One region of the Planococcus alkaliphilus genome, then DNA from elsewhere that is predicted to be linked to it. Evidence: riboswitches for the same ligand, from Rfam matches in the RefSeq annotation. Region 1 holds a riboswitch; each other region holds the start of a gene.
What was found. A riboswitch is a leader RNA that binds a small molecule or an ion and turns the genes downstream of it on or off. The one in region 1 is predicted to bind thiamine pyrophosphate.

Region 1 (7,624 bases):
CCCCCAGTTTGCGACAAGGGTTGATCAATTTTCCCGGTCCGCACTAAGCGTTCTTCCACTTCCTCAACGATTTCCTGCAAAGTGCGGCCTCTTGCATCAACAAGAGGGACATTCATGTGAAAATCAGCTAAATCCTCTTGATCACGGACGACTACGCAATCGTAGTCCATTGAATCTGTCTTGTCGGTCAACATTTCCGCTTTATAGCCTTTTTGTTCTAATGCATTTTTTACGGATACAAACGGTTCTTCTACTGCAATTTTCACCATCTTTTGTCCACTCCCTTTTCAAATTTGTCTCAATTTTGCTTATAGTGTTTTATTTCCCCTCTTTATCGATTGGATAAACGCAGTAGCAAGAATGAAACATTTTTAATATAAGGGTAATTTCGCTTGGCTCATAACTAGACGGCGAACAATCACTGCCCCAAGAATAGCTCCGGATAGGCTGGAGACGAGAAATGGCGGCATGAAGAACAGCGCTGCCGCTTCTGTGCCCATCAATAATTTGGCGTAAGGAACTGCAATGAGTGCGGCGAGAATGCCGGTGCCGACCACTTCCCCGAGTGCCGCCGCCCAAACTTTGCCGAATTTCATATAAAGCAACCCGGCAAGCAACGCACCGATCATGCCACCTGGAAAAGCAAGCAGCGAGCCGGTGCCTGTCATAACCCGGACGATTGCTGTCAGGAAAGCCACTAATACTGCAGCGGCAGGTCCGAAAATAACTGCCGTGATCACGTTCACTGCATGTTGGATCGGATAGGCGCGTGCAATGCCGGCTGGGAAAGAAACAAATGCAGAACCTGCCACGCTTATTGCCGAAAGCATGGCAAGGATGACCAATTTTCTCGTTTTCATTTATGGGCACCTTCCATCGCTGAATCTCTTAAGGCTGATACTTCTGCTGCAATATCAGCGGCATGTGAAATAGCGGTGATGACCGCAACTCCCAAAGCCCCTGCCTTCCAAACGGCGGCAGCATTTTCAGAACTGATTCCGCCAATCCCGACAATCGGCAGGTTCGGATAAGCTTCCTTAACCGTTTGGATGCCTGCCACTCCAGCTGGTGGTTTCGCATCAGCCTTTGTTGAAGTCGCAAATACAGGTCCCATGCCGACATAATCCGCTCCGCTTTCTACTGCCTGTTTTGCCTCCTCCAAGGAATGCACCGAAATGCCGAGCAGTTTGTCAGCACCCAAAATTTTGCGAACCGCTGCAGCTGGTGCGTCGTCCTGGCCGATATGGATGCCGTCTGCGCCAATTGTCCAGGCTAGCTCTATATCGTCATTGACAAGGAGAGGGGTTTGGTAGTGCTGGCACAACTCTTTACAGTCGAGCGCAAATTTCAGCAACTCCGCGCCCTTTAACGCATTGGGCCCTTTCTCACGCAACTGAAAATAATCGATGCCGGCTTTTAAAGCCTCTTCCAAAACTGCTAATGGATCTTTTCCTCCCGCATTCTCCGTTCCAAGAATAAAATAAACGACCGGTCCTTCACTGAATTTCGACATAATTCATTTCCCTTCTTTCGTTCATATATTTCCGGTAGGCGGCGTGATTGGTTGGCCCGTGCCCAGCTCCGATATTCAATTCACTGCTCAAAGCTGCATGGATAAATTGTTTAGCCGTGTAAACCGCGTCTTTAAGCGATTTTCCTTTTGCCAGTTCCGCAGTCAGCGCTGCTGAAAAGGTACAGCCGGTTCCATGTGTTTGCACTGTCGCAATCCGAGGCGACCGGAACAGCAGCTCTTCCCCGTCCTGATGAAGAAAGAAATCTTCTGCGACATATTCGTCCTTGCCATGGCCTCCTTTGATGATGACCGACTCGGAGCCATACGACAGAATCTTTTGCGCCGCCAGTTTCCGTGACTTGGAGTCAATGATGTCGATACCGCTCAAGACTTCCGCTTCGGGTATATTCGGCGTCACTACGGCAGCTATAGGCAGCAATTCCTTTTTCAGTGCAGCCCCTGCTTCTGCGCGCAATAAATTCGCTCCGCCTTTTGCAATCATGACCGGGTCGACGACCAGCTGCCGCCAATTGAAATGCCGAATCCACTTGGCCGTTTCTTCAATGATTTCTTCATTAAATAACATTCCGGTTTTCAATGCCGCTAGCTGAAAATCCTTTCCGACAGCCTGCAATTGAGTCCGAACGGCTTCTCTTGACATTGGGTAAATAGCGGCAACGCCTAGCGTATTCTGAGCGGTCACGGCCGTCAGAACAGAAGTCGAATAAACTCCGAGTTCCTGGAATGTTTTAATGTCCGCTTGAATTCCTGCGCCTCCTCCGGAATCCGATCCGGCAATGGTTAATACTTGTGGAATCATTTTTGCTGCAGCTCCTTTCCGGCGGGCAATTCGTTATCGCCTTTCCCAGTTCGGGACAATTGGTTCAGGAATTCGATTTGAAAACTGCCAGGCTCGGGAGCTGAGTGGCTTGCTCGTTCCCCTGCTTTCCCGTAAAAACGCAAGGCTTCTGCGGCAGCACTTAAAATATTATCCGGATAAACGGCTAGATAGGCAGCAACCACTGCACTTAGCAGGCAGCCAGATCCGGTAATCGCCGACATGAGCGGATGCCCAAAAGGAATTTCCACGATTTCTTTGCCATCCGTAAGAATATCAATTGAACCTGTTACGGCTACAACCAGACCGAGCCTGCCTGCAGCTTCGACTGCCAGCTGCTTCATATCCGCTTCACCGCTGCCGGCATCGACGCCTTTCCCTTGCCATTCGGTTCCGCAAATCGCGGCAAGCTCGCCTGCATTGCAGCGCAACACGGCAATATTCACTTCCGTTAAAATTCTTTTCGCCGCAGCTGCTCTGAAAGCTGTCGCTCCTACACCTACAGGATCCAGTACGACTGGGCGGCCCAATTGATTCGCTGTCTTTCCGGCAATGAGCATGCTTTCCAAAGTTTGTACGTTCAAGGTTCCAATATTGAGTGACACGGCTCCAGCAATTGCCGCAAGTTCAGCGGCTTCTTCCGGCGCTTCGCCCATGATCGGAGAAGCCCCAATGGCAAGCAATCCATTGGCCTGGAAGTTTGAAACGACGTGATTCGTAATGCAGTGGACAATCGGATTTTCAGCGCGCAATTTCTCACTCACTTTAAACACCCACCTTCGTGTATGGCTTTACCGTCCATGTCTGCATCGTCCAAGCTTGTTCCCAAAAATTCCATTCGTAATAGCTGCTTCTGCGGAAACGGTCCTTCAGTTCTTTGCGCCGTGTTTCGGTTAGTCCTTCTGCGAGAAGGTCCATCCGCTCGATCTGTTCGTTTACAAGTGCCGCAAATTCCTCTCCGCCATAAGTTTCGATCCAGCGGCTGTAGATTGGATGATCCGGCTTCGCTTCTTTAAGCCGGTCGCCGATTTCCTGATAAAGCCAGTAACAAGGAAGAATTGAAGCGAGGACGTCCGCCAAATCCCCTTCAGCCGAGCGGTACATATGCGATACATACGCGTAAGCATTCGGCGATGGTTCAAATTCATCCCAATCCTCTTCGGTCACTCCAAGAAGTTTCATGAATGATTCGTGCAAAGCCATTTCAGCCGCACAAGTATGCTCGGCATGAAATGCGAAGCGTTTGGTCGTTTCTAAATCTTTGGCTTTTACCGCACCGATTGCCTGTACTTTTGCAAAATGTGTTAAGTAATAGGCATCCTGCATAACGTAATAGCGAAAAATGTCTAAAGGCAGTGTCGCGTCTGCGATTCCTTTGACAAACGGATGTTCAAAACTTGCTTCCCATACTCCATTGCACTCCAACCGGACTTCTTCACAAAATTTCATTTCGCCATCTCCTTTTTTGCAAATAAAAACGCCACTCTCCAGTTAAGGAAAGCGGCGTGTGCGTATGCATTGAAAGATAGAGAAATAGCATGCTTCTCGCCACTTCCCTACGCTGGTATGATCCAGATCAGGTTCAAAGGGTCCGGGCTTATGCCCGTCTCAGCCGATATCCGGCTCCCCTAGTGGGTGTTTTATTTGGTTGTCGAAATCACTATAGCACAGATTCAACTTCTGCAAAAGATTTATCTGAGTTTTCAGCTTTGATGCGCATCCCATTCTCGGTATCAAAAAAGTGGGCATGCGACATATCAAAAGCCAGGCGAGCTGTATGGCCCGGCTCGATTGCGGTATCTGCCTCAACGCGCGCAATAAATTCCTGTTCAGCATAAGTGGCATAGAGAATGGTTTCTGCACCCGTCAATTCGGAAACGGTGATTGTCGCATCAAACTCACTGACCGGGAGTCCGGATAAATCTTCGCTGTTGACGTGGATATGTTCCGGCCGAATTCCCAGTGTCAGATGCTTGCCTTCATACCCGCGGCTATTCAGAACATCCAAGGTTTCCCGCGGGATGCTAATTGTCCGATCTCCCAACACAAATGCCCCTTTTTCCAATCGTCCATCAAAAAAGTTCATTGCCGGCGACCCGATGAAGCCTCCAACAAAACGGTTGGCTGGAAAATCGTAGACTTCTTTCGGGCTGCCGACTTGCTGGATATGGCCGTCCTTCATAATGACAATGCGCGTTGCCATCGTCATCGCTTCGGTCTGGTCATGCGTGACATAAATGGTCGTAGTTTTCAGCCGATGATGCAGCTTAGCAATTTCCGCCCGCATTTGGACGCGCAGTTTTGCATCCAAGTTTGAAAGAGGCTCGTCCATGAGGAAGACCTTGGCATCCCTGACAATTGCGCGCCCGAGCGCCACCCGCTGCCGCTGCCCGCCTGACAAAGCTTTCGGTTTTCTATCCAAGTATTCCCGCAAGCCAAGAATGTCCGCCGCATCTTCTACGCGCTTTCGGATATCCGCTTTCTTAAACTTACGCAATTTTAGTCCAAAAGCCATGTTTTCGAAGACCGTCATATGGGGATATAAAGCGTAGTTCTGAAAAACCATGGCAATATCCCGCTCTTTCGGCTGGACCTCATTCATCCGTTTTCCATCGATGAAGAATTCGCCTTCCGTTATCTCCTCGAGGCCAGCAATCATGCGCAAAGTCGTCGATTTCCCACAGCCCGAAGGACCAACGAAGACGATGAACTCCTCATTTTGGATTTCAAGATTAAAGTCTGTTACCGCTGTTGCGCCGTTGTCATAAGTTTTACCCAGATTTTTAATTGAAATCTCTGCCATTTTCAATTTCCCCATTTCTTTTTCTTAATTATATACAGTTTTCTGTTTATTACAAATACAACATAGAAAAGCAGAAGAACTTGTTATATACTTACCCACAAGAAGGAGCTTCTATGCTTCTTCAATTTGAAAGGAGGCTCGAGTATAAATAATTCTGTCGAGTACCCCTAATTACTTCGACAATCAAAGTAATTTCACGGTAAATAAAGCAGTATTTATAAACTTAAAGGAGTGAAACCGGATGAAAAACATGAAGATATTCATCATCGCGCTTGTTGGCCTTGCTTTAATGTTAAGTGGTTGCGCCGGCTTCAAGACCAGCAATAATGATGAAGAAGCGGTTAATGAAGACGGTAAAGTGGTTGTAGATTTTTGGACATTCTGGGGTTCTGAAATCCGCCGTCCGATTGTCGATAAAATCGTTGAAGATTTTAACGCATCCCAGGATGAGATCGAAGTCAAGCACACGTATAGCCCTTGGGGAGATATCTGGACGAAGGAATTAGCGGCGATTGCTGCCGGCAATCCTCCTGATGTTGTCATTAACGATATTAATGCCACAGCAATCCGCGGACAGGAACAACAAGCAATGAACTTATCGGAATTCTACGATAACAGTTTCTCAGAGAAATTCTACCCAGAACTTTGGAATGCTACACTTCACGAAGGCGATTCATACGGAATCCCTTTTAATACTGATACACGCGTCCTTTTCTATAATAAAGATGCCTTCGAAGAAGTGGGGCTGGATCCAGAAGATCCGCCGGAAACATGGGCTGAACTGGAAGAATATGCAGCGAAATTGGATATCAAAAACGGCAATAGCTACGACCGTCTCGGCTTTTACCCATTATGGGGAGTTGGCTACGATGTCTGGCTTTTGAACGCCAATGGCGAAAACTATTTCGGGCCGGATCATAATACCGAAACCGTCAATATCAATACGGAAAAGAATGTCGAAGTCCTGAACTGGCTAAAATCGTGGAAAGAGCGCATCGGTGAAGATGTTGTCAACTCCTTCCAAGCCCAAATCGATAGCCAGCAAGGAAACCCATTCTTCAGCGGCGACTTGGCAATGATTGTTCAACAGCCGACTTTTTATACGCAAATCCGCGATTATGCGAAAGATTTGAATTTCGGTGTTGTCCAGATGCCTGAATACGAGGAAGGAAACGGCCATACGAGCTGGGGCGGCGGATTTGTAGCTGAAATTCCCGAAGGCTCAAGCGATCCAGAAGCTGCATGGAAATTCATCGAATACTTGACTGGCGCCGAAGCGCAAGAATACTGGGCGGTTAAGAACTTCGATAACGTAGCGAACATTGAAGCAGCTGAGGCTGCTGCAGAATCCGATGAGCTGACAGAACAAGGCCAGATGGTTTATCAAATGGCCGTCGACAGCATGGAAGATACTTTGCTGACGCCGGCACCAGTAACAGCTCCTAGCTATTTCAACTACATTAATCCGCAGGTCGATGAGTTCTTCCTTGGATCAAAAACGGCTGAAGAGGCACTCGAAAAAGCCCAGACGGATGTAGAAAGCTTAATCGAAAAAAATCAATAAGTTAGGAGGAGGTCCTTTGGGAAAAAGAGGATTGTCCATGAGGCGCAAAGAAAGCATCTACGGTTACATTTTCATATTGCCGTTCATCATCGGTTTCATCGGTTTTACCGCTGGGCCATTGCTTTTTTCATTTGCGGGAAGTTTCACAGATTACAATATAACATCACAGATGGAATTCATCGGAGTTGAAAACTACCAAACGCTTATCGTGGAAGATGGTCTTTTTCGGACTTCTTTGTGGAATACGCTGTACTACGTCCTGCTTTCTGTCCCGTTGACGACATTAGGTGCCATCTTCCTTTCGGCCCTTTTAAATCAGGATGTACCGGGAATCCGTTTTTTCCGGACTTTATACTATTTGCCGGCAATTCTATCAGGCGTCGGAGTCTACCTTTTATGGATGCAATTGCTGGAACCCGGAACCGGGATGGTCAACCTGCTATTAGGCTGGGTCGGCATCGATGGGCCGAACTGGCTCTTTGACCCGGATTGGACTAAGCCATCTTTAATCCTGATGAAATTGTGGAGCGTCGGCGGTTCGATGCTCCTCTACCTTGCAAGCATGCAAGGCGTTTCCAAATCACTGTATGAAGCTGCTGAAATTGACGGCGCAAGCCGGTGGCGGCAATTCGTCCATATCACCATCCCTATGATTACGCCCGTCATTTTCTTCGACGTGGTGACCAGTTTAATCGGGGGCTTCCAAATTTTCCAGGAAGCTTACATTATGTCCGGGAATGGTGAAGGCGGTCCCGCCAATTCCCTCTTGTTCTACAATTTGTATATGTGGAACCAGGCATTCGAGAATTTCGATATGGGCTACGCCATGGCAATGTCGTGGATTCTATTCGTCATCGTATTCATTTTGACCGTCATCAACCTGAAACTTGCTCCCCGTTGGGTGCA
Region 2 (7,624 bases), 290 kb from region 1:
TTAAGAGGTCTAGGAAGTTCCTGGTTTAAAGCAAAGATATTTTGAAGCAGCTGGGTATTATCAATAAAATATAGACGAATCTGTTCTTCATTAATTAATGCCTTAACAATGAGATTTTGCATAACGATTCCCCCCTTTGCAAAAGTAAGCTAGTTTTACTATAAAACATTACCCTACGTAAGGTTCAAGAAATAAATGAAATTTTTACGATATTTATTTTTAGTTAACATATGAGCAATTATCGGAAGCCCCTTGCTTCGAAGGGACAGAAAAAGTTATGCTGCTCAAAGAGCAGGTTCTCTCCTGCTTAAACAACTACATGAATCCTTTTAGTTTGTTATTAATAAATAAACCTCCACTTTTGAACAATTTTATTATTATGGATTACAATGGATTCCTTAAGACAAGTGGTTTGCAAAAAAATTTAAACGTATATATTGTTAGTGCGTAGAAAGATTAGGAGCAGTGGGCAGGGCTTCGCTGATTGAGGGTAGAGCATATCCCAAACCTTGAGTCTTCTGTAACAATGGGGCAGGTACAATTTTGAAAAGAAATAGACCATCTCTGTAAGGGGTAGGCCCATGAAATCCCCTCTTTTTTAAGTGGCCTGAGTTTGCCGACAGATGTAAAAGTAGAAACCCCAGTAAGCTAGAAGATAGGACAAATGCGAACATCATGAAGAGGACCGGTTCAGCAAGACTGATAAAATCGCTGCTAATAAGAATAAAGCAGCGCTGTCTCCGTCTAAAAAGACACGAAAAGCAGCCATGAAGGCTGCTTTTTAGCATTCTATAGCTATGAATAAGTTGTCGGGTCATTCATTTATATATGCTTAACAACTTCTTTAAAGAATCTCCAGAAATTTTGGACGGAAGAAATAGAGAGGTTTTCCCCTGGCATATGTAAATTTTTGGATGTCGGTCCAGCTGCAATCATATCCATCGGGCGGTTTGTTTTTTTAGCAAACACACCACATTCAAGACCGGCATGCAAAATGAAGAATTCAGGTGCTTTGCCGAACATTTCCTGGTAGACCTTGTGAAAGACTTTTTTCACCTCTGAAGATGGGTTGTATTCCCATTCCGGACAATCCGCCATTATATGGACTGTCCCGCCCACACACTCAGTCAAATAGGCAATCTGATTGTAAATCTCTTTGTAAGCACTTTCCAAAGAACTTCTTGTCATCATCTGGATGACCGCAGTCTCATTCTCTAAATGAATTGTGCCCAAGTTGACCGAACTCTCAACAGCACCAGCGATTTCCGCATCCATTCGGACAATTCCGCTGTGACTGAGATAAAGAAAGTCTAAAAGTCTTTTCTTAGATAAATCAGATAGAAAATTGTCCGGGCCGTCCAGGCATTCTTGAACTGTGATTTCCATATCGGGTTCTGTCACCCTATATTCGTTTTTATAGGTTGTTCGGTAGGACAGAACTGTCTCAATTACTTTTTGTTTCTCTTGAGCATTCACGAAAATTACCGCTTCTGTTTCCCGCGGGATTGCATTATAATGAATGCCGCCGCTTATGTCTCCAAGCATGTAGTTTACTTCATGGCTGAGTGACACCAAGGTTCTCGCCATCAGCTTGTTGGAATTGACCCGTCCTCGGTGTATGTCCTCTCCGGAATGACCACCTGTCAACCCGCGGATGCTTATATTCAATACTGTCATTCCGTTTGGAACAATGGTTGTTCTCTCTAACGGGACCTCAATTCTGACGACTGGGCCTCCTGCACAGCCAACAACAAATTTCCCTTCCTCGTTGGCATCCAAGTTAATCAGCACATCGCCTTCCATCTTTGCCATGTCAAAGTGTTCGGCGCCGACGAGTCCCCTTTCTTCATCACTAGTGCATATTAATTCCACATTCGGATGCTCTGCATCTTTATCGGCCAAGAGGGCCAATGCCAGTGCAACTCCTATTCCATCGTCTGCGCCCAGCGTTGTTTCTTTTGCGATAATTCGGTCTTCCTCGATTTCGATTTTTATCGGGTCGGTGTCAAAATCGTGCACAGTCTCTTTATCCTTTTCGCACACCATATCTGTATGAGCTTGCAAGATGATAGTTGGTCTTGATTCGTATCCTTTTGTGGCAGGTTTTTTAATGACGATGTTCAGTTTTTCGTCCTTCCACCAATCAAATCCGTGTTGCTCGGCAAAACCGATCAAGTAAGCTACCACATTTTCTTCTTTTCCAGAACAACGCGGGATTCTGGTCAAGTCTTCGAAGTACCGAAAAACTTCTTTAGGTTCTATACTTTCTAATAATCTGCTGCTCATGAAATAACTCCTCCTTCTTTTAGCCAATCAAAATGGTCACTTCAACTAAAGCTATTACAATTCCGACAAAAAAGGAAGTAGTTCCAGGCAAACTCTATCCAAATGAGTAGGAGCCTTGTCTTTATTAGTTCCCTTATAAGTATGGAAATTTTTATGATGGTTAAGGATAATAAGGCAATAGATGCCCATGGGTTGCATTTTTACATTCTTCTCTTGGTATACAAACCACTGGATCATAATTCTCATAATATAGAGACGAGATAAGAACTGAATGAGAAGAATAGAAAAATCAAATTGAAAAACTGGAAACATATTTAAGCTTGATGAAGGAATTAGTGGGGAGGATGAATTCTCCGACACAGTTTAGGCAACGCTAGTCATACACTCATTTAACTAACAAATTAAATTCGTGGGATGCAAGATTTTCTCACGTGAATCGGAGCATATGCAAAAGGGTTTCGCAAAATTGCTTTTTCAAAAATAAATCCATTGAGTCCTGTTATTTTTTCAATAAAATTTTATAAGAACCTCTGTTGATAATTATGAGAAGATGATGAAGTAATATCAGGCCAAATGTGCTAATGCAATAGGGGAGGTGGAGTACATAAAGTGTTCTATTAAAAGGAATAATTAAAGAAGTTTAGACTGATACGCAGTATACATGCCATCAGTTCTTGGAAGAAAAGGGGCCATATAAGAAGTTCTTTTCTTCTTGTTCGTATAAGTATCCATTTACGATTAATAGTATTTAATTAACAATAATCAGAATGAACTGGATATATTTCACGAGAAATGATACCCTTACTTTAGATATTCTGAGAATTGAATATAAAAACACTAGGGGAGTCTTTTTAAGACTGAGATGGAGCAATCCGGACCCTTTGAACCTGATCTAGTTGAAACTAGCGTAGGGAAGTGGTTGCTATGTATTTTATCTATTCCTAAAATATGATCAAAACCACTCCATCGCTGGAGTGGTTTTTTTTACTTGCCGGGTATTTTTTATGCACTAGGGAGGGAGTTAAGGAAAAAATACATGGAAATTAAAAAGTTGCATATTATCTCTACAGGAAGGCAAGAGCCAGAGCCAGAGCAGTTAGCAGATATCAGCGGCAGGACTCATGTTGGCATCGAATTTATCCATCTTCAGAGGAATTAAAAACTCTAGTCGAAGATAAACTTCTTTTAAGGAATAGGCTAGTCTCTTTCGATTTATGGGAAAATCAACAATCATCGCTTAACGTCGATAAATGGAAGTAATCTATTTAGCAGGTGGATGTTTATGGGGAGTTCAGGCTTTTATAAAAACTATACCTGGCGTCAAGTTCACAGAAGCAGGAAGAGCCAACATCGGACAAAGCAACAGCCATAATGGCCATAAATGGCAATAGAACACCTGTGAAAAGGAAACCGGTAATCGCTGGTCCAAAGCTGCTTCCGGATTCCAAACCGAGAAGAGGGGGGAAGATCAGATTTCTAGCCCCGAAAAATAAAGAAAAAAGCATAAATCCTGCAAATACGACATTGGTTCGATTCATCATAATTCCTCCTGAATTTTAGTTGCATATTTCTAGCTGTTACAGCCTCAAAACAACTGTGACTGCTATTTTTTTACCGCCATACTCAATTTTTTGTATAAAAAAACCCGTCCCTTAAAAAAGGGACGAGTTTAGCTCGCGATACCACCCATATTCCGCAAGTTCCATACAAAAGAAACATTCCGGCGCTTAGTCGACGTACAATCATACATCTTCCCGATAACGGAGGAAATCCGGCAAATCTTACTATTTCAGCTTTGCATCTCGGAGATGATTTTCGGATAAGATCTGTCCATCGGCTTCCACCAGGCGCCGACTCTCTGAGGAACAGTCATCTTCTCTTACTCTTTCTCGTCATAGATTCTTATTTATACAACTTAACTTATCAAATGCTAATTGGAAAAGTCAATCTATTTTATTGGTTCGAGATAGATTAGTTTCTAATTTTTGGTTCTCGTATTATACTGTTGCAACTGCTTAAGCGGGAAACAAAAAGAATAGCGTACACGTCACTCGGCCAAACCATCTTTCATTGTAATGACGCTGTCGGCATACGCCAGCATCTCCTCGTCATGCGTTACCATCAACGTGGTGATGTTCAACGTTTTCGTCAAATTGCGGATCAGTTCCATGACATCCTTTGACCGTTTTGAATCCAGGCTAGCCGTCGGTTCGTCCGCAAAAAGCATCTGAGGCTTGTGGATGATGGCCCGGGCAATCGCTACCCGTTGTCGTTCACCGCCTGATAAAGACGCGGGGTACGCCGATTTCCGATGTTCCATGCCGATCAGTTTCAGGATATCGGCAATTTCCTTTTGTTGCTGCCCTTTTTTTAACGTCGTTTCCGCTACTTCGAGCATCAGAGCCAGCTGTTCTTCTACAGTAAGAAAAGGGACGAGGTGCGCTGACTGAAAGACAAAGCCAAAGTCACGAGCCCTGATTCTTCGAATTTGCTCCTGGTTCATATCCGTCATATTCTGTCCATTGAACAGGATTTTTCCGTCTGAAGCCGGCTGGAGCCCAGCGGCGATTGTCAGCAACGTGCTTTTGCCGGATCCGGAAGCACCGACAAGTGCGGTAATTTCACCTTGCTGCAGCGTCAGGTTAATCCCTTTTAATATTTCTTCTGAGACTTCTCCGGTTGTAAACGTTTTTCTGAGTTCATTGATCGTGAAAATGGTCATATTACACCTCTCCTTGTTGAATCGCTTGCAGCGGTTCGACTTTTTTGATCTGGATGCCTGACAGGGTAGCGCCGACAAAACCGATGACGAGGAATACGATGGACAATTGGACCGTGGTCACTGCGGTTAAGCTGAACGGCATGCCGTCCGGTGCGATAAAGTTGAAACTTTGGCTGAGCGCAATCGACAACGCCAGTGCAATGACGGTGATAAAGAACATCTGCGTCCACATCATTTTAAATAACGTACTTGTCTTCACGCCGATTGCTTTCAGAATTCCATACAATCCGATTTTTTGCACATTCATCATGTAGAAGAATATGGCGAATAACAATCCACTGATCACAACGAGAAACCAGACGATCATGTTGAGGGATAGCTGTTCTGCACTATAACTGGGAATCGTATTGAGGAACTCACTGTTCGAAAACGATTGCAGCCCATCGATGACTGGGGTTTCGTCTCCATCTGGAATAAATATCAATTGCATTTCATTTACCCGGTACATCTCTTTGTAGTTCTCCATATTGATGAAAGCGACTGGAGCATGGCTGTACTTTTGCTGATCGACAAATCCCTTCACAGTAAATTCGCCGCTGAATTGATTGTTGGTCAGCGTATCTCCGACTTTTAATCCTTCATCTTCCAAAGAACGGTCCAGGATAATTTCACCTGCTTGGACGTTTTCAAACAACTCCGAGTCCGTTGAAGTGACAAACGCGACACTGCGCTGTTTGTCTGCTTCGTCATTCAAGAATCCCATTTGAATGGACAGCGCAGCAGCCCCTTCTTGTTCCTTCAAGACCGCTTCTTGGGTATTAGGGTCAATCAGCGACAGATTATACGTTTCTTCCGCGTCTTTATCCATATAGAATTGGCCATCCGGCAAATCTTTGATTAATGCGGCATTGTCCTGGGACAACCCGTTCGCAAGACCCGAAATAATGAACGTCAAAAAACTGACGAGAAATACGATTGAGCCCAGAATCATAAATTTCACTTTGCTTTTTTTAATTTCTTTCCATGCCATGTTCATCTGTAAGCCTCCAATTTCTTTATTAACCTCAGTTTAAAGGGCTTAGATGAACGGAAGATGAACGTGGTGTTACATTTCGCAAAGGAATTCGTGATGGGGCAGTTGACCAGTGAAAATAAAACAAATGAAAGACAAAAAAGCCAACAGCACATTATTTTCGCGCGGTTGGCTTCTGCTTACTGTTCCACTTTTGTTTGTATCCAGAATGTTGTAAAGAAAACTGAACAGACAGTAACTGACGTATTACAAAAGAGGGAGTTTTACCTGTACGGTCGTCCCCGTTTTCGGTATGCTTTTAATTTCAATTGTGCCTTCGTGCAATTCGACAATCTCCTTTACGATGGCCAATCCCAAACCCGATCCTTTCAGTGAACGCACCCGAGCCTGATCTGCCCGGTAAAAGCGATCAAATGCAAGGGTCGCTTCGTCCGCGGTCATGCCGATCCCTTCATCCCGAATTTCCAGCGTCATCTCCTCGAGAGCAGAACTTAAACGGATTTCAATAGCGCCGCCCGGCTCGCTGTATTTGATTGCATTGGTCAATAAATTCTCCCAGACTGTTTGAAGAAGGACGGCATTTCCCTTCACCTTTACAGATGCCAATTGGGCTGAAATTCCAAGCTCTTTTTCATCAAATGCATAGCGAAGATGGGACAGGATGTCCCGCACTTGCTGGTCGATGGAAATCACTTCAGTGAGCTCCTGCACTTCTTTATCAAAAGATGCCAACGTAAGCAATTGATTGGTCAACAGGGACAAATGCGTCGTTTCTTCCTGGATAATTTCTGCATATTTCTTCTTCTCTTCTTCTCCGCTTCCGCTCTGTTGGAGAAGGGATAAATAGCTTTGAATGGTATGAAGAGGGGATTGGATGTCATGTGACACATTGTGCACGAACTCTTTGCGTTTTAATATGGATTGTTCAACTCGCATACGCATGGTAACAAACTGATCGGCCAACCGCCCAATTTCATCTTTTCGATGGATGGAAAGGGGGACGTCAAAGGTTTCCGTACCCATCTTTTCCGTTGCTTCCGTTAATTTGGTAATCGGCTGAATCAATAATTGTGCCACCAGCAGCATGCCGATAAAACTCAAGATAATGATGCCGACTGCCAAGCCGCCAAATAAGAGATGAAGTTCCTGGAACAGAAGCTTAATATCCGGCCTCAAAAAGAGTGCACGGTTTTCCCCATTCGCTTCCAACGGGACACCGATGGAATTTTCCAGCTCGTTGGCGAAAAATCCGGTGACGAAAGTTTGCCGCGGAAATTCGCGGATGCCGTTAAAGGTATCGCCTTGGAGAACGTGCTGAATGTCCGCCTCATCAATCGTTTCGTCACGGAACTCCGCACCATAGCGATTTACAGTGTTGCCATCTGTGAGATACAGCTGGTAACCCGCATCGCCTAGCATCTGAAATGTAGCTTCGATTTGATCCACCGGTACACCTTCGACGAATTCGGCAATCGAAGACGCAATAGCCAGGTTTTTGTCGTTATTCTCTGCTTTCAAGTGCTGGTGGTAATAGGTGTTCATCGCAAAAAAGGAAATGATGCTGCTAATGAGCATCGTCGCAA
Region 3 (7,624 bases), 1.2 Mb from region 1:
CATCATTGGTATCAATCATTTCTTCCAAGTCATGGTTAGTCAATATTTTTTCAGGCACATAGGAACCGATGGCTGTAATTCTGGCTTTAGAAATAATCAATAATCTCATCCCTTCAAGTTGCTTACGCCTAATTCTATCATCAACTATTAGTAATAGGTACTAATTTTACTGAATAAAAAACGCCTAAGATGAATTTGATAAGTTTTCAACTTAGGCTCGACTCTAATTGATTAATATTTTCATGCAGGAATCCCGTATGCTTATTTATTAGCCTAAAGGATTTTCTCCGTACTTTGCCCATAACTTCGGAAACTTGCGGCTCAAGGTTGCTTCGTCATCTTCATCCCAGTCAAACTCGATTTCCGGAGTCGGACCTTCATCTCCCGCTAAGGAATTGTATATATTGAGAAATTCTTCTTGCTCAAGCCCAGTCTTTTCTTCAAAGGCGATCGTCGCACACGACAGTAAATCTTCGAATTCAGGCACCTCTTCTTCATCTAAATAAGGCATGATGCTTTCTGGATCCGCTATTGCTTGTTCATAAACTTCTTTCCCAGCGAACACGAGCCATGCCCGAAAATAATCGAAGGAATCGTCTGAACATCCGCCCATGATGATGTAAGCTGCAGCCCACAAATCGGACGTATACGATTTTTGATAAACACGGTTAAATTGAATATCAAAATGGACGATTTCATTGATGGATTTTCTCGCTAGCTGTTCAATGAGCCACTCGAGCTGTTCTTCCATGAAATCGCCTTTTTGATGAGCGGCATCGATTAACTGCCAGAACCCTGCCTCAGTCATCTGCCTGGCTTGGCCAATATTCTCTTCCTGTTCCCTGTAGCCTTTTTTCAGCTTTGACTGAATCAGTTTATTCGCTTCTAGCAGGCAATGTTCTTCTGAAGAAAACTCTTTCGTATTGATGGAGCCTTGCGTTCCGATTTTTCCGTAAGAGACGATAAACATATTTCCCTGCACTTTGATCTTCCAAAACTTGTTTGAATAAGCGGTGATGCAGACGAGTGATTTTTCCATGGAATTCTCCTATCGTTCCTTATATAATCTGAATGATATTAACCCATATTATCATGTTTTGTCAGAAGGCCATCGTGCTAAAATAAAAAAATCCGCCAAGAATTGGCGGATTTGAACTTATTTCTTTTAATTTAATTTCGTCCCATTAAAATCCAGTTTCCAAATACTCGACAAATTCCGCCTCGGATGACGCTTCTGCATAATCCATGGCTGACATCCCATCCGGGCCCTCAAGCTCCGGATCAGCGCCATAATCTAAAAGCAATAAAGCCGTATCGTATTCACCATAATAGACGGCATTCCCGATGGCGGTGTCATAATCATCCATGGAATTAACGTTTGCTCCATTTTCAATTAAGTATGCAGCCATTTCGTTATCACCATTAAAAACTGCATACATTAAAGCGGAACTTCCATCAGCATCGACTGCATGAATATCTTCTCCATTAGCTACAGCTTCTTCAGCACCTGCTAAATCGCCCTCAGCTGCGGCAACAATCAATGGCGTCTGCCCATCAATCGAAAAATCCTCCTCAGCATAAAGCGCATCGTCAAACCCATTTAGAAATTGGGAGTAGACGAGTGTTCCACCGGCAAAAAGCGCAATGCTAATGAAATAAACAGCTGTTATGCCCACAAAAATCAGTGTTGCCCCAATGGCAATTCTTCCCGTATTCTGTGTGTAGATAGGGGCATCGTTTCCTTCAAACTGCTGGATTGCCTGAATGCGTTTTGGCAGGAGCGGATGGGACGAAAGCACTTCGCTGAGCCAGACGATGCCGTTCGATTCGGATGAAATCTGTTCGCGGTAAGCTTCTTCATTGACTTCGCTATACATTTTCTTGCCGATGCCGAGAAGCGTCAATGCGCGTTTTGCAGCCGCAGCGTTTTGGATCGTGAAAGCTGCATGGCGGTCGCAAGTGTATTCGCATGAACGGCTGTAGGCCTGGCTCAAGAAAGGAATAAACCCTGCCGGCACAATCAAAAGATTCTTCCAGACATGGCGTCGTTTCACATGTGCCAGTTCGTGGGCGATGATGAAGTCGAGTTCTTCTTGGCCCTGCTCACATGCCAGTTCAAACACTTCTGAATATAAGACGACCATGTCGCGGCCGAAAAAACGGGTCGCAAAGGCGTTCAATGCACCCTCCGACTGAATGACAAAAACTTCTGGAACTTTTTTGAGTTCCATTTCTTTTGAAAGAATTTGCACTCGTTCGTAGACATCCGGAAATTGGCGTTCGTGGATCCGCACGCCGTTTCCGCGTATGGATCCTAACATCATGGCGTTGGCAAAAAGCATAAAAGCAAAAATGATAAGGGCGATGGCAATGCCGACGACAGAAATGATGGCGAATACATAAATGATGATACTGAAAATCAAGCTAGTGATGAAATAGATGGTTTCTCTGTTCGACTGAATTGCAGATTTGTCCAATGATCCTCTTCCCTTCAATATGGAATAACTTACATATAATAGCACATGGAGTCAGAAAGAAATACTTGAATTCAAAGTATTTGAATCCTGCCTTATGTTATTTAGGTGCTTTACTTCCTTATCCATATCCGCTACACTGAACTCAACCGGGCAAACCCGGCCCACAAAAACCGCATACCGTTTACTGCACTAGGGGTGCCCATTATGGCTGAGATGCAAGCGCAAGCTTCAATCCCTTATAACTCGATCAGGTTAGGACCTGCGTGAGGAAGTGCGGCGCATTTCTGAAATGATTCCTTTTGAAATTATTTGTAGATTATGGCTGCATCTTCGCGGATGCGGCTTTTTTTGTGCACATTTTTAGGAGGAATTCAATATGGAACCATTGCAATGCGGCACTAGCCCGATTGTCGGATTTCGCTTTTCGCTTCATCCGATGACCGGCGATTTCATTAAAATCATCAAAGGGGCACTGAATGAAACAGACACTTCGAATGTCTGGATGCATACAGACGACGTCTCTACGGTGATTCGCGGAAAACAGAATCATGTCTTCAACGTCGCAAAAGCACTAGCTTTGCATGCGGCAAAAACCGGTGAACATGTCGCGCTTTCGGGCACTTTTTCCATCGGCTGCCCCGGCGACTCGGCGGGAGATGTGTATTTGGAAAAATCGGATGAATTGTTGAACACAGATACCACCAAGCAATATGTCTCTTCTCAATTTGCGCTATATCCAATGAACAACCCGGATTATATGGCGGTTATTTACCGTGAAGTGGACCGTGCAAAAGAACAAGGTGTCTTTAATGATTCGATGCATTACGCAAGCGGCATTCATGGCGATATTCATGAGGTCTTTGCCTTTTATGAAGAAGCATTTACAAATGCCCGTTCAGAAGAGCATCGCCATCTCGTCATGACGGTATCGATGAGCATCAATAGCCCATCACACGGAGGCAAATAAAATGCTGACATCGTGGAAATTAAAAGAAGTCGTGTTAATGTCTTTATTTGCGGTTGTCTTCGGCATCGTTTATTTGGTATTTGTCCACGTTTCGAACATTTGGGCGGCTGTAATCGGTCCGCTCGCCTATGAATGGATGTTCGGGATCTGGTTTATCGTTTCGATCATTTGCATGAACATCATCCGAAAACCAGGAGCCGCGGTGTTATCGGAATCGATGGCTGCAGCGATTGAAGTGCTGCTTGGGAACGCGGTCGGCCCCCGCCTCCTATTGTCTGGCATTGTACAAGGCCTAGGCGCAGAAGCGGCTTTTGCCATAACTGGCTACAAGCATTTCAATGTTGCTGTGCTGATGCTTGCCGGCGCCGGTTCCGCCGTCTTCAGTTTTGTATACGGCTATTTCATTTCAGGCTATGCAGCACTCGACCCTTCTTTTGTCGCTTTGATGTTTACCTTGCGTGTGCTCAGCGGCATGATTATTGCTGGGATCGGCGGGAAATTCATTTCGGATGGCCTGCTTGCGACGGGTTCGCTTCGCGGCTACGCCATTTCTCGTTCGAAGAAAAGTGATGCCCGTGCATGAAGCCGTTTTTTCACTTAGACAGATTGGCTTCCGTTTTCCAGACGACGAACAGCCGACCTTGTCTGCTATTTCCTTTGATATCCATAACGGAGAACGCGTTGTCATTTCAGGGCCAAGCGGCTGCGGGAAAAGTACGCTTCTTTACCTCTTGAATCGCTTATACCCGCTTAATTGCGATGGAGAGCTCACAGGCAGCATCCGGCTTTTCGGGAAAGATGCTGAGTCGTATGCGCCGGGTGAAATCAACCGCCGGGTCGCGACCGTCTTCCAGGATCCCGATTCCCAGTTTTGCATGCCGACGGTTGAAGAAGAACTGGCTTTTACTCTGGAGAATTTGCATGTTCCCCGTGAGAAAATGAACGCAAAAATCACAGCAGTTTTAGAGCTGACTGGTTTGTCAGCCTTACGCCATGAAGTGATTCAATCCCTATCAGGCGGTATGAAGCAGCGGATTGCAGCTGCTTGTGCGTTGGTCATGGAACCTGAAGTGCTGTTATTGGACGAACCGATCTCGCATTTGGATCCTGTAACTGCGAAAGAGTTTATCCACTGGCTAGACCATTTGCAGCAAGACTTGAATTTGACAATTGTTGCCGTAGAGCACCGGCTCGACTTATGGGATTCTTTTTTCAGCCGGGAAATCCAATTGGATCCCTCTGGCTGTTTTATCAGCGACAAAATAGCCAGTGTCCGTTCTCCAGTTTCATTGCCTGAACGGATTTCGTCAATGGGTTCAGAAACCGTTCTAAAGGCTGAAGGAATTGCAGTAAAGGCCAATGGGAAAGAACTCTTGTCCGGTCTATCATTTACTGCCCATAAAGGTGAAATCATGGTCGTTGCCGGGCCAAATGGCAGTGGGAAATCTTCGTTATTAAAGGCATTATGCGGAATATACCCGCTTAATGCCGGGAGCATCCAATCACCTGGAGTCGGATTTGTGCCGCAGTCTCCTGAGTATTTATTCTTAGAAAAAACCGTAGCGAAAGAACTGGCGTTTTCTGGCATTTCAACTCCAGACGAATTGGAAGATTTGATGGACCGGCTGCGCTTGAAGGAAATCCAATACGACCATCCGTTTTCAGTCAGTCATGGCCAAAAACGCCGGGTCGCAACTGGTGCGATGCTTGCCGACCGGCGCACGGTTGTTTTGATGGATGAACCGACTTCAGGCCAGGACGCAGCTGCGCTTCTAGAGTTGCATCGACTGATTGCTGAACGGTCAGACGAAGGCGCCACGTTCTTAATCGTCACGCACGATATGGAATTTGCAGCAAGTCTCGCCGATTCCCTCCTGCTGTTAAAAGACGGGAAAATGACCGGAAAATACCCTACCCATGAAGTTTGGAAAAATACGGATTTGCTCGCTGAACACCATTTGCTTCCGCCGAAAGGAGTTGTACAGTTTGCAAAATCTTTTGCATGACATGAACCCTTCGCTGAAATTTGTTCTGGTGACCCTTTCGATGTTCGCCATCGCTTTTTTCTTCAACCCATGGACTCCGTTCTTTTTCTGGATCGGCGTTCTGCTTATGCAAGTTTTCATGAGCAAAGTGAACTGGAAAACCTGGTCTTTGTTTATGCTCCCTTTTGCTTTAGGTGCATTCGGCTATTTATGGACGGCCATCGTTTTTGCTGCTGATACAAGCGGCGAAGTCATCTGGTCATACTTAGGATTTCAAGTGACTGCTGATCAATTGGAAACTGCGCTGTCGCTCGCTTTTCGTGTGATGGCCTTCTCTACTTTATCGCTGATGTTTGCTTTTACGACCGATCCTGTGAAATTCATCATGAGTTTGATGCAGCAGATGAAGCTGTCGCCCAAACTTGCGTATGGCGTTCTGGTTGGCTATCAATTCCTTCCGGTAATGAAAAATGAATTCACCCAAATCCAGCAAGCTCATCGACTCCGCGGTGCTGAAGTCGAAAAAAATGCCTTGCGTCGTTTGCTTGGCATGCGGAAAGTCTTGATTCCGATGCTTGCCGGAGCTGTCCGCAATGCAGAGCGTTCCGCTTTCGCGATGGAAGCCCGTGGATTTACAGGCGAAGCAAGATCAGAATATTTCCAGGTGATTAAACTCCAAAAAGTGGATGCAGCTATGACGGCTATTTTTATTCTTCTGCTCATTATCAGTTGCTCTGCCGGGTTTTGGTTTTAATTCTGTTGAGGGCTTCTTTATTGAAGCTCTCTTTTTCTTGTTGCGGGTTTTGTTTTTAAATAAAATCCTTATGTAGTTTATTACAAGTGATTTTGGAAAGCCATTTTTCGAATAGAATTGGAAAACTTTGATGACTCTTTGCTATTTGTTGTTTATTTAGTTGAATTCCTTATGTAATTTTCTACATTTGCACTCAAAAACCCGCCCATTATATTAATGGCGGGCTTTTGAGTACGGCTCGCTGGTACATCAGTGAAAAGCCGTTCTTTTCCATATTGCGTGCTGATGAATTTCCCGGTTTGGTCGTCACCGTGATAAATTGACAGCCCGCCGCTTTTGCGAACCGGATGCGTTCTTCAATTAAGCGATTTTGGTACCCTTTTCCCCTGTATGGTTTAATGGTGGCGGTTAAAAACAGCTCTGCGAGGTTCGCCTTGATGGCGACAGTGGCTCCCGCTACGTTCTCAGCCCCTTCTTTTAATAGAAAAGCTGTATTGCCTGGCACTTCCCAAAATGCGCGGACCGACTCCATTGCTTCTTCTGTAACTGTATGGTCCTGTGAAATGCCAAGGGCTACCGTCCATGCCCAATCGTAAGAATGATAATCGTCCACTTTTAGGATTTCTGAAGTTGAATTTTGATCAAACCGCGCGGTTTCTTTCCAATTTGCCGTGTCCAATACCCAAACAGACAGAAAATGATCGAAGGTATAGCCCTTATTCTGCAACAAGTGAATAAAAGCTTCATCGCTAAAAGGAGTAATTTCCAAGTGTAGATGTGCCGCTACATTTCGAGCGACAAGTTCCGCTTCCACGGATTCAAGATCCGGTCGTTGAACAGGTTCACCTAAACCGAAACCGAGGCCGTAGCAATAATCCGGTGTGTAAAAAACAACCCCTTTTCCTTCGGCAGACAGATAATTCCCATTATAGAAGGAGGTATTTTGCCTTTGGATCTCCATATACTGTTTTGTTCCGTCAATTTTCAATTCTTCTATCGCTTTTGCCAGGTGTAAATCATTAACGGCTGCCATACACAATCTCTCCAATCAAAAAGGCACTTGAATTGTTGAAACAATTCAAGTGCTCGTTTTAGTTTGCTATTCTTGCAGCCCATAAGTGATTTCATCTTCGTCTTGGGCATTGACGCCGTTCTTGATATGGACAACCGTCCGCAAGATCAATTTCGATTTCGGCGTATCCAGAATCCAACGCTCGTCCGGAACAATTTCAAATTGCTGCATGACGGTTTCTTTCGACTTTACAGACCCTGCAAATTCCAAGGTCTGCTTGGCGACAGTTTTTTCAATGATATCAAAATCGCTGTCTTCCCGGTAATCTTCAATCTGTTTCAATACATTCAGTTCAATAAAGTCGATGTCCTGATCACTTTCGCCGCCAGTGAAATAGACGGTGCCATTCAAAGTTTCGCCTTCGTCTAG

Region 2: linked by a shared signal. The riboswitch ahead of AC2EXB_RS18520 (peptide-methionine (S)-S-oxide reductase) and the one ahead of tenA (thiaminase II) in region 1 are both predicted to bind thiamine pyrophosphate.
Region 3: linked by a shared signal. The riboswitch ahead of AC2EXB_RS10850 (YkoF family thiamine/hydroxymethylpyrimidine-binding protein) and the one ahead of tenA (thiaminase II) in region 1 are both predicted to bind thiamine pyrophosphate.

What each region holds. Positions count from the first base shown of each region.
Region 1 covers NZ_CM168060.1:3,254,725-3,262,348, forward strand. The annotation lists gene AC2EXB_RS16945 (YkuS family protein) at 1-269, opposite strand, end outside; gene thiW (energy coupling factor transporter S component ThiW) at 372-860, opposite strand; gene thiE (thiamine phosphate synthase) at 857-1,513, opposite strand; gene thiD (bifunctional hydroxymethylpyrimidine kinase/phosphomethylpyrimidine kinase) at 1,497-2,333, opposite strand; gene thiM (hydroxyethylthiazole kinase) at 2,330-3,115, opposite strand; gene tenA (thiaminase II) at 3,117-3,800, opposite strand; TPP riboswitch at 3,888-3,991, opposite strand; gene AC2EXB_RS16975 (ABC transporter ATP-binding protein) at 4,012-5,154, opposite strand; gene AC2EXB_RS16980 (ABC transporter substrate-binding protein) at 5,396-6,718, shown strand; gene AC2EXB_RS16985 (carbohydrate ABC transporter permease) at 6,735-7,624, shown strand, end outside.
Region 2 covers NZ_CM168060.1:3,541,839-3,549,462, reverse strand. The annotation lists gene AC2EXB_RS18530 (Hsp33 family molecular chaperone HslO) at 1-122, opposite strand, end outside; gene pepD (beta-Ala-His dipeptidase) at 823-2,286, opposite strand; TPP riboswitch at 3,116-3,217, shown strand; partial or broken gene AC2EXB_RS18520 (peptide-methionine (S)-S-oxide reductase) at 3,537-3,662, shown strand; partial or broken gene AC2EXB_RS18515 (branched-chain amino acid transport system II carrier protein) at 3,693-3,791, opposite strand; T-box leader at 3,943-4,191, opposite strand; gene AC2EXB_RS18510 (ABC transporter ATP-binding protein) at 4,334-5,008, opposite strand; gene AC2EXB_RS18505 (ABC transporter permease) at 5,010-6,044, opposite strand; gene AC2EXB_RS18500 (sensor histidine kinase) at 6,288-7,624, opposite strand, start outside.
Region 3 covers NZ_CM168060.1:2,016,804-2,024,427, forward strand. The annotation lists gene AC2EXB_RS10835 (beta-ketoacyl-ACP synthase 3) at 1-100, opposite strand, end outside; gene AC2EXB_RS10840 (DUF4240 domain-containing protein) at 269-1,039, opposite strand; gene AC2EXB_RS10845 (M48 family metallopeptidase) at 1,185-2,477, opposite strand; TPP riboswitch at 2,659-2,764, shown strand; gene AC2EXB_RS10850 (YkoF family thiamine/hydroxymethylpyrimidine-binding protein) at 2,854-3,444, shown strand; gene AC2EXB_RS10855 (ECF transporter S component) at 3,446-4,027, shown strand; gene AC2EXB_RS10860 (ABC transporter ATP-binding protein) at 4,014-5,450, shown strand; gene AC2EXB_RS10865 (energy-coupling factor transporter transmembrane component T family protein) at 5,431-6,183, shown strand; gene AC2EXB_RS10870 (GNAT family N-acetyltransferase) at 6,392-7,216, opposite strand; gene AC2EXB_RS10875 (sporulation protein) at 7,283-7,624, opposite strand, start outside.